One region of the Mesorhizobium sp. DxT genome, then DNA from elsewhere that is predicted to be linked to it. Evidence: riboswitches for the same ligand, from Rfam matches in the RefSeq annotation. Region 1 holds a riboswitch; the other holds the start of a gene.

Region 1 (3,484 bases):
TAGCCGAAGGTCGGGGCTCCCGGCCTTCGGTTAATGGCTTCCGAAAGCCTTTGTGAACCTTGTCCCTTCATGTTAACCGCGGCTACGTGGGCAGTTGGGGCGCGCACTGGAAAGCTGATGACGTTCAAGATCATACTCATTGCCCTGACCGCCGCGGCATTTGGCTGGGGATTTTCCGCCCTGGTCGAGCATGCGGACCAGACGATCCGGCCGGACAATCCGCCGGTTGCATGCACTGACCGGGCGGGTGAGGGTTGTGCGCGGATGCCTGCACCCTGACGGGGCACGCGACCAGCCTTAATGAATACTCAACGCATAAAGTGCAGGATTCGGCGTCTCAGGACAGGACCGACGGGCCGATTGAATGGCGAATACCATGGTTACACGCGCCGAGATGCGCGAGGAGACGGCACAAGCCGTGTGCGAGATCGCAATCTGCCTGGCGCAGGCGATTCACGAACTCGATCCTTCCGCGCACCGCCGCATGAACTTCACCGCCGGCAAGGCTTACAACCGGCTTCTGGAAGAGCGGAAAGAACTCGCCGCCGATATCCTCTATCGGTTTGGTCGCGCGCTCATGGACCGGGATCTGTTTCCTGAAGGCGACGAGACCTCCTGACCCGGTTGACGCAGACTTCCGCCATCGTTCAGTTCACCGATTGGGTGCGGCCGGGCAGGTCCAGCGAGAAGGCCGGTATTTCCACGTCGAAGAACTCTCCGTCGCTGCTGCGCACGGTATAGGCACCGACCATGATGCCGGAAGGGGTGCGTAGCGGACAGCCGGACGTATACTGAAAGCTGTCGCCGGGATTGAGCTCCGGCTGCTCGCCCACAACGCCCGGTCCACGCACCTCCTCAACCCGCCCAATGCCGTCCGTGATCCGCCAGTAACGTGCCAGAAGCTGGACGAATACGTCGGAATTATTGGCGATCGTCACCCGGTAGCCCCAGACGTAGCGGCTGTCGTCGGGATCGGAGCGGTCGGGGAGGTAGAAGGGCTCGACCTCCACCTCGATATCTCGTGTCGTGCTGCGGTACATGGCGATGGCTCGACTCTGCACCCGATTCTGGTGCTGGTCTCTACACCGTCAAGGCCCGATGGCGGAAATGTGACGTCGAAAAGCCCTCAAGCCGCCTTGCCCAGTGCCCTATCGATATCCTCGATCAGGTCGTCGGCATCTTCGAGTCCCACTGACAGCCGCACAGTGCCGCCGAGAATGCCCAGATCGAGACGGGCGTCCTCGGCAAGGTTCTTGTGGGTGGTCGTGGCGGGATGCGTGACCAGGCTCTTGGCGTCACCGAGGTTGTTGGAGATCTTGACGATGTCCAGCGCGTTGAGGAACGAAAACGCCTGCTGCTTGCCGCCCTTGACGTCGAAGCACACCAGCGTCGATCCACCCGTCATCTGCCGCGCGATGATGTCGGCCTGCGGGTGGTCGTTGCGCCCGGGATAGATCACCCGCTCGATCGCCGGATGACAGGCAAGGTGGCCGGCGATGCGTGCCGCCGTCTCGGTCTGCTGCTTGACCCGCAGCGGCAGCGTTTCAAGTCCCTTGAGCAGCGTCCAGGCGTTGAAAGGCGACAGCGACGGCCCGGTGTGACGGAAATAGTCGTGCAGGTTCTCGTCGATCCACTTCTTGTCGGAAAGGATGATGCCGCCGAGGCAGCGGCCCTGGCCGTCAATATGTTTGGTGGCCGAATAGACGACGACGTGCGCGCCGAGTTCCAGCGGCTTCTGCTGCAGCGGCGTGGCAAACACATTGTCGACGACCAGCCGTGCGCCGGCATGGTTGGCGAGCTTCGCAACGGCGGCAATGTCAACCACTTCCAGCGTTGGGTTGGTCGGGCTTTCGAGGAAGAAGAGCTTGGTATTGGGCCGGATAGCCTGTTCCCATTCGGCGAGGTTGCGGCCATCGACCAGTGTTGTCTCGACGCCGTATTGCGGCATAAGCTTCTCGACTACCCAGCGGCAGGAACCGAAAAGAGCGCGCGCCGCGACCACGTGGTCGCCAGCCTTGACGCTGCACAGGAGCGCTGCCGACACTGCGGCCATGCCGGATGCCGTCGCGCGCGCGTCCTCCGCTCCTTCCAGCTCGCACATGCGCTTCTCGAACATGTCGACGGTGGGGTTCGCATAGCGCGAATAGATGAAGCCTGGCTCCTCGCCCTTGAAACGCGCCTCGGCGGCCTCGGCACTGTCATAGACGAAGCCCTGGGTCAGATAGAGCGCTTCGGACGTTTCGCCGAACGCGGATCTCGTGGTTCCGCCATGCACCAGCGCGGTCGCCGGCTTCCAGTTGCGCTTCGTTTCAGTCGTCATCGTCAAACCCCAGACACAAAAAAACCGGCCGCGAAGTCGCATGCCGGTTTCCTCTCGGTCCCTTTTAGCGACTTGTTTAACGTGGCTGCAAGCCGACCGGCAAATCACCACGGGATAAACGCCCTTTACGCCCATGGCGGACTTGCGTCAATCGGCTGGCTCATTAAACCTCGCCGCACTGGAACGGGGACGCGGCATTGCGCAGCACAGGCATTCTACCGGATCGCGACATCGCGGCGCTGTTCGACGCCCGCGCGCTGTTATCCGCCGGGCCGCTCGATGCCGACCAGATTCAGCCTGCGAGCCTCGACCTGCGGCTGGGCGCCAAGGCCTATCGCGTGCGCGCGAGCTTCCTGCCGGGGCCGGCGAGCACCGTGGCCGAAAAGCTCGAGCGGCTCAAGCTGCACGAGATCGACCTGACGGCCGGCGCGGTGCTGGAAACCGGCTGCGTCTACATCGTGCCGCTGCAGGAGAGCCTTGCGCTGCCGGCGGACGTTTCCGCTTCCGCAAACCCCAAAAGCTCGACTGGCCGGCTCGACATCTTCACCCGCGTCATGGCCGATTACGGCCAGGAATTCGACAAGATACCGGCTGGCTATAACGGCCTGCTTTTCATCGAGGTGAGCCCTCGCACATTCCCGATCGTGGTCCGCGCCGGATCGCGCCTGTCGCAGATACGCTTCCGCAAGGGGCTGGCGCTTCTGTCGGAAGCCGAGCTGCAGGGGCTGCATGTCCGCGAGACGCTCGTGGCGGCGGAAGAGCCAAACATTTCCGGCGGCGGTATCGCCCTGTCGATCGACCTGCGCGGCGATGCAGACGGGCTCATCGGCTATCGCGGCAAGCATCACACAGCGGTTGTCGACGTCGACAAGCGCGCCGCACAGGACCTTCACGATTTCTGGGAGCCGCTATTTGCGCGAGGGCGCAACGAGCTGATCCTCGATCCGGACGAGTTCTATATCCTCGTGTCACGCGAGGCAGTCCACGTGCCGCCGGATCATGCGGCCGAGATGACGCCGTTCGATCCACTGGTGGGCGAGTTCCGCGTTCACTATGCGGGTTTCTTCGATCCCGGCTTCGGCCATTCGGCGGCGGGTGGCACCGGCAGCCGCGCGGTGCTCGAGGTTCGCAGCCACGAAGTCCCCTTCATCCTCGAGCACGGCC
Region 2 (3,484 bases), on a different contig from region 1:
CCTGACGCCCTCGCTGCGGGTACTCATCGGCAAGATCGTCAAGTTCGCGCTGATCGTGCTTGCCGGCACCGCCGCGCTGTCTGCGGTCGGCGTCGATTTGACGGCACTGACGGTCTTTTCGGGCGCGGTCGGCGTCGGCGTCGGCTTCGGATTGCAGAAGGTCGTGTCCAACTTCGTTTCTGGCATCATCATCCTGCTCGACAAGTCGATCAAGCCCGGCGACACGATATCGCTTGGCGACACCTTCGGCTGGATCCGCGATCTGCGCGCACGTTTCGTCTCCATCGTTACCCGCGACGGCCGGGAATACCTGATCCCCAATGAGGATTTCATCACACAGCAGGTGATCAACTGGTCGTTCTCGGACGAGCTGGTGCGGCTCGACGTGAAGTTCGGCGTTTCCTACGACGCCAACCCGCATCAGGTTTCCGAACTGGCGATCAAGGCCGCAATGACCGTGTCGCGTGTCGAGGCCAGCCGGACGCCCGTCTGCTGGCTGACCGAGTTCGGCGATTCCTCGCTCGACTTCGTTCTGCGCTTCTGGATCAAGGACCCGCAGCAGGGATTGACGAACGTGCGGGGCAAGGTGCTGCTGGCGCTGTGGGATGCCTTTCAGGAGGCCGGCATCGCGATCCCCTACCCGCACCGCGAGATCGTCTTCAAGACGCCGATCCCTGAAAGCAAGCCGCGATCGCAGCGGCGCAGGAAGCCGGCCGGCTGAAGCAACGGCCGGCTGCGTGATCAGGCCACCACCGCCTCCGAACTGCCGCCGAGCTCCGCCAGGTCGTACGGCGTCGTCTGATAGACCTGGTTGATCCAGTTGCCGAAGAGCAGATGCGCATGCGAGCGCCAGCGATTGAGTGGCGGTCGCGCCGGATCGTTGCCCGGGTAATATTCGTGCGGCACCTCGATCGGCGAGCCGGCCGCGACATCGCGGTCGTATTCCTCCTTCAGCGAGGTGGAATCGTATTCGATGTGGTTGAACATATAGAGCCGGTTGCCGGTCTTCTCGGCAAGCATGCACGGGCCGGTGGCATCCGACTCCATCAACAGCTCCAGCCCGGTATTGGCCGCGATATCGGCGCTGCGAACCTCCGTCCAGCGGGAGACCGGTATGGCGAAATCGTCGGAAAACCCGGTGAGGAAAGGCGACGCCGGAGCATGGTTGCGGTGGCGGTAAACGCCGAACGCCTTCTTTTCCAGCGTGTATTTGGGCACGCGGTGGAAATGCCAGGCGGCAGCCATGGCGCCCCAGCAGATGAAGAAGGACGAGTGCACGTTGGTCGTCGTCCAGTCGAGGATCTTGGTCAGTTCGTCCCAGTAGGTGACCTCCTCGAACGGCAGCAGCTCGATCGGCGCGCCGGTGACGATGAAACCGTCGAACTTGCGCGACCGGACCTCCTCCCATGTCTGATAGAAGGTGATGAGATGCTCCTCGGACGTGTTCTTGGCCTTGTGATTGCCGATGCGCACCAGCGTCAGCTCCACCTGCAGCGGCGTCGCGCCTATCAGCCGGGCAATCTGCGTCTCCGTGCGGATCTTGTTGGGCATCAGGTTGAGCAGACCGATCTGCAGCGGCCGGATGTCCTGCCGCAGCGCCGAGCGCTCGTCCATGACGGACACGCCCTCGCGCACCAGTACGTCGCGGGCGGGAAGCTGGTCGGGGATCTTGATCGGCACTGCAAACACTCCAAAAACAAAAAAACCGGCGGCGAATTCGCGGCCGGTCCCAACGGACATGTTGCAAACGGCCCTTTAGCAACTTGTTTAACGTGGCTGCAAGCCGACCGGCCAAATCACCACGGGTCTGACCTTGCTTTTAGGCCTGCCTGCCCTTTGCGTCAACGGCAAAGCTTGCTAGAGGCAGGCGGCCCTTCAAGCTGGAATACGCCCATGACCACCGAGCTTCGCCCGCAACCGCGCCCCGGCGTGATGGAGATCGATGCCTACGTGCCCGGCAAGAGCCATGCGCCGGCAGGTGTTGCGAAGGTTCACAAGCTGTCGGCCAACGAGAACCCGCTCGGGCCCTCGCCAAAGGCGGTCGAGGCCGTGCGCGCGATCGCCGACCGGCTGGAACTCTATCCCGACGGTTCGTCGACGCGCCTGCGTGAGACCATCGCCAGCGTGCATGGGCTGAACGCGGCCAATGTAATGGCCTTCAACGGCTCGGACGAGGCCATCGCCCTGATGGCACGCACCTATCTGCGCGACGGCGACGAGGCGATCTACAGCGAGCACGGCTTCCTCGCCTATCCGATCTACATCCGCGCGGCCGGCGCCACCCCGGTCGTGGCCAGGGAAACCGACGAACGCGCCGACGTCGACGCAATCCTTGCCGCCGTGACGCCGAAGACGAAAGCGGTGTTCCTCGCCAATCCCAATAACCCGACCGGCACCTATCTGCCCTTCGGCGAGATACGCCGGCTGCATGCAGCGCTGCCCAGGGACGTGCTGCTCATCATCGACGCCGCCTACGCCGAATTCGTGCGCCGCAACGACTACGAGGCAGGCGTCGAGCTCGTCGCCGGTTCCGGCAATGTCGTCATGACCCGAACCTTCTCCAAGGTCTACGGCCTCGGCGGCGCGCGGATCGGCTGGATCTACGCTCCGCAGCATGTCGTCGACGTGCTGGAACGCGTGCGCGATCCGTTCAACGTCAGCGCCATGGCGATCGAGGCGGGTGTCGCTGCCATGCTCGACCGCGCGCATGTGGAGCGCTCCGCGGGCCACAACGAGGAGTGGCGCAACTGGACGAGCGAGGAACTGCGCAAGCTTGGGCTGAAGGTCACGCCCAGCGTCGGCAACTTCATCCTAATCCATTTCCCGGACGACGCACGATACTCGGCGGCCACAGCCGACGAGTATCTGAGCGCGCGCGGCTATCTGCTGCGCCGTGTCGCCGCCTACGGCTTTCCCAACGCGCTGCGCATGTCGATCGGCACGGAGGAAGCCAATCGCGGGGTTGTCGCCGCCCTGTCCGAATTCCTGAAAGACTGAACCCATGCCCGACCCCATGTTCGACCGGATCGCACTGATCGGCATCGGCCTCATCGGCTCGTCGCTGGCGCGGAAGATCCGCCAGGAAAACCTCGCTGGCGAGATCGTCATTTCGACCCGGAGCCAAGAAACGCTGGCGCGCGCCGCCGAGCTCGGGCTTGGCGATCGATACGTATCCGATCCCGCCGAAGCGGTCGTTGACGCCGACCTCGTCATCGTCTCGGTGCCGGTCGGCTCTTCCGGCGCTGTCGCCGAACGCATCGCATCGTCGCTGAAGGCGGGCGCCATCGTGACCGATGTCGGCTCGACCAAGGCGTCGGTAATCGCGCAGATGCAGCCGCGCATGCCGGAACACGTGCATTTCATTCCCGGCCACCCGCTCGCGGGCACGGAAAAGTCCGGCCCCGATGCAGGCTTCGCCGAACTGTTCGAAAACCGCTGGTGTATCCTGACGCCTCTGGAAGGCACCGATGAAACAGCCGTAGAA

What was found. A riboswitch is a leader RNA that binds a small molecule or an ion and turns the genes downstream of it on or off. The one in region 1 is predicted to bind S-adenosylmethionine.
Region 2: another riboswitch for S-adenosylmethionine. It lies ahead of metA (homoserine O-acetyltransferase MetA); the one in region 1 lies ahead of ACVJNE_RS09615 (O-succinylhomoserine sulfhydrylase).

Annotation. Positions count from the first base shown of each region.
Region 1 is NZ_JBZFLJ010000004.1:67,054-70,537, forward strand. It holds gene ACVJNE_RS09600 (hypothetical protein) at 118-279, shown strand; gene ACVJNE_RS09605 (hypothetical protein) at 377-619, shown strand; gene apaG (Co2+/Mg2+ efflux facilitator ApaG/CorD) at 648-1,040, opposite strand; gene ACVJNE_RS09615 (O-succinylhomoserine sulfhydrylase) at 1,127-2,320, opposite strand; SAM riboswitch at 2,364-2,441, opposite strand; gene ACVJNE_RS09620 (2'-deoxycytidine 5'-triphosphate deaminase) at 2,518-3,484, shown strand, end outside.
Region 2 is NZ_JBZFLJ010000002.1:159,325-162,808, forward strand. It holds gene ACVJNE_RS04825 (mechanosensitive ion channel family protein) at 1-721, shown strand, start outside; gene metA (homoserine O-acetyltransferase MetA) at 742-1,680, opposite strand; SAM riboswitch at 1,736-1,813, opposite strand; gene hisC (histidinol-phosphate transaminase) at 1,894-2,997, shown strand; gene ACVJNE_RS04840 (prephenate/arogenate dehydrogenase family protein) at 3,002-3,484, shown strand, end outside.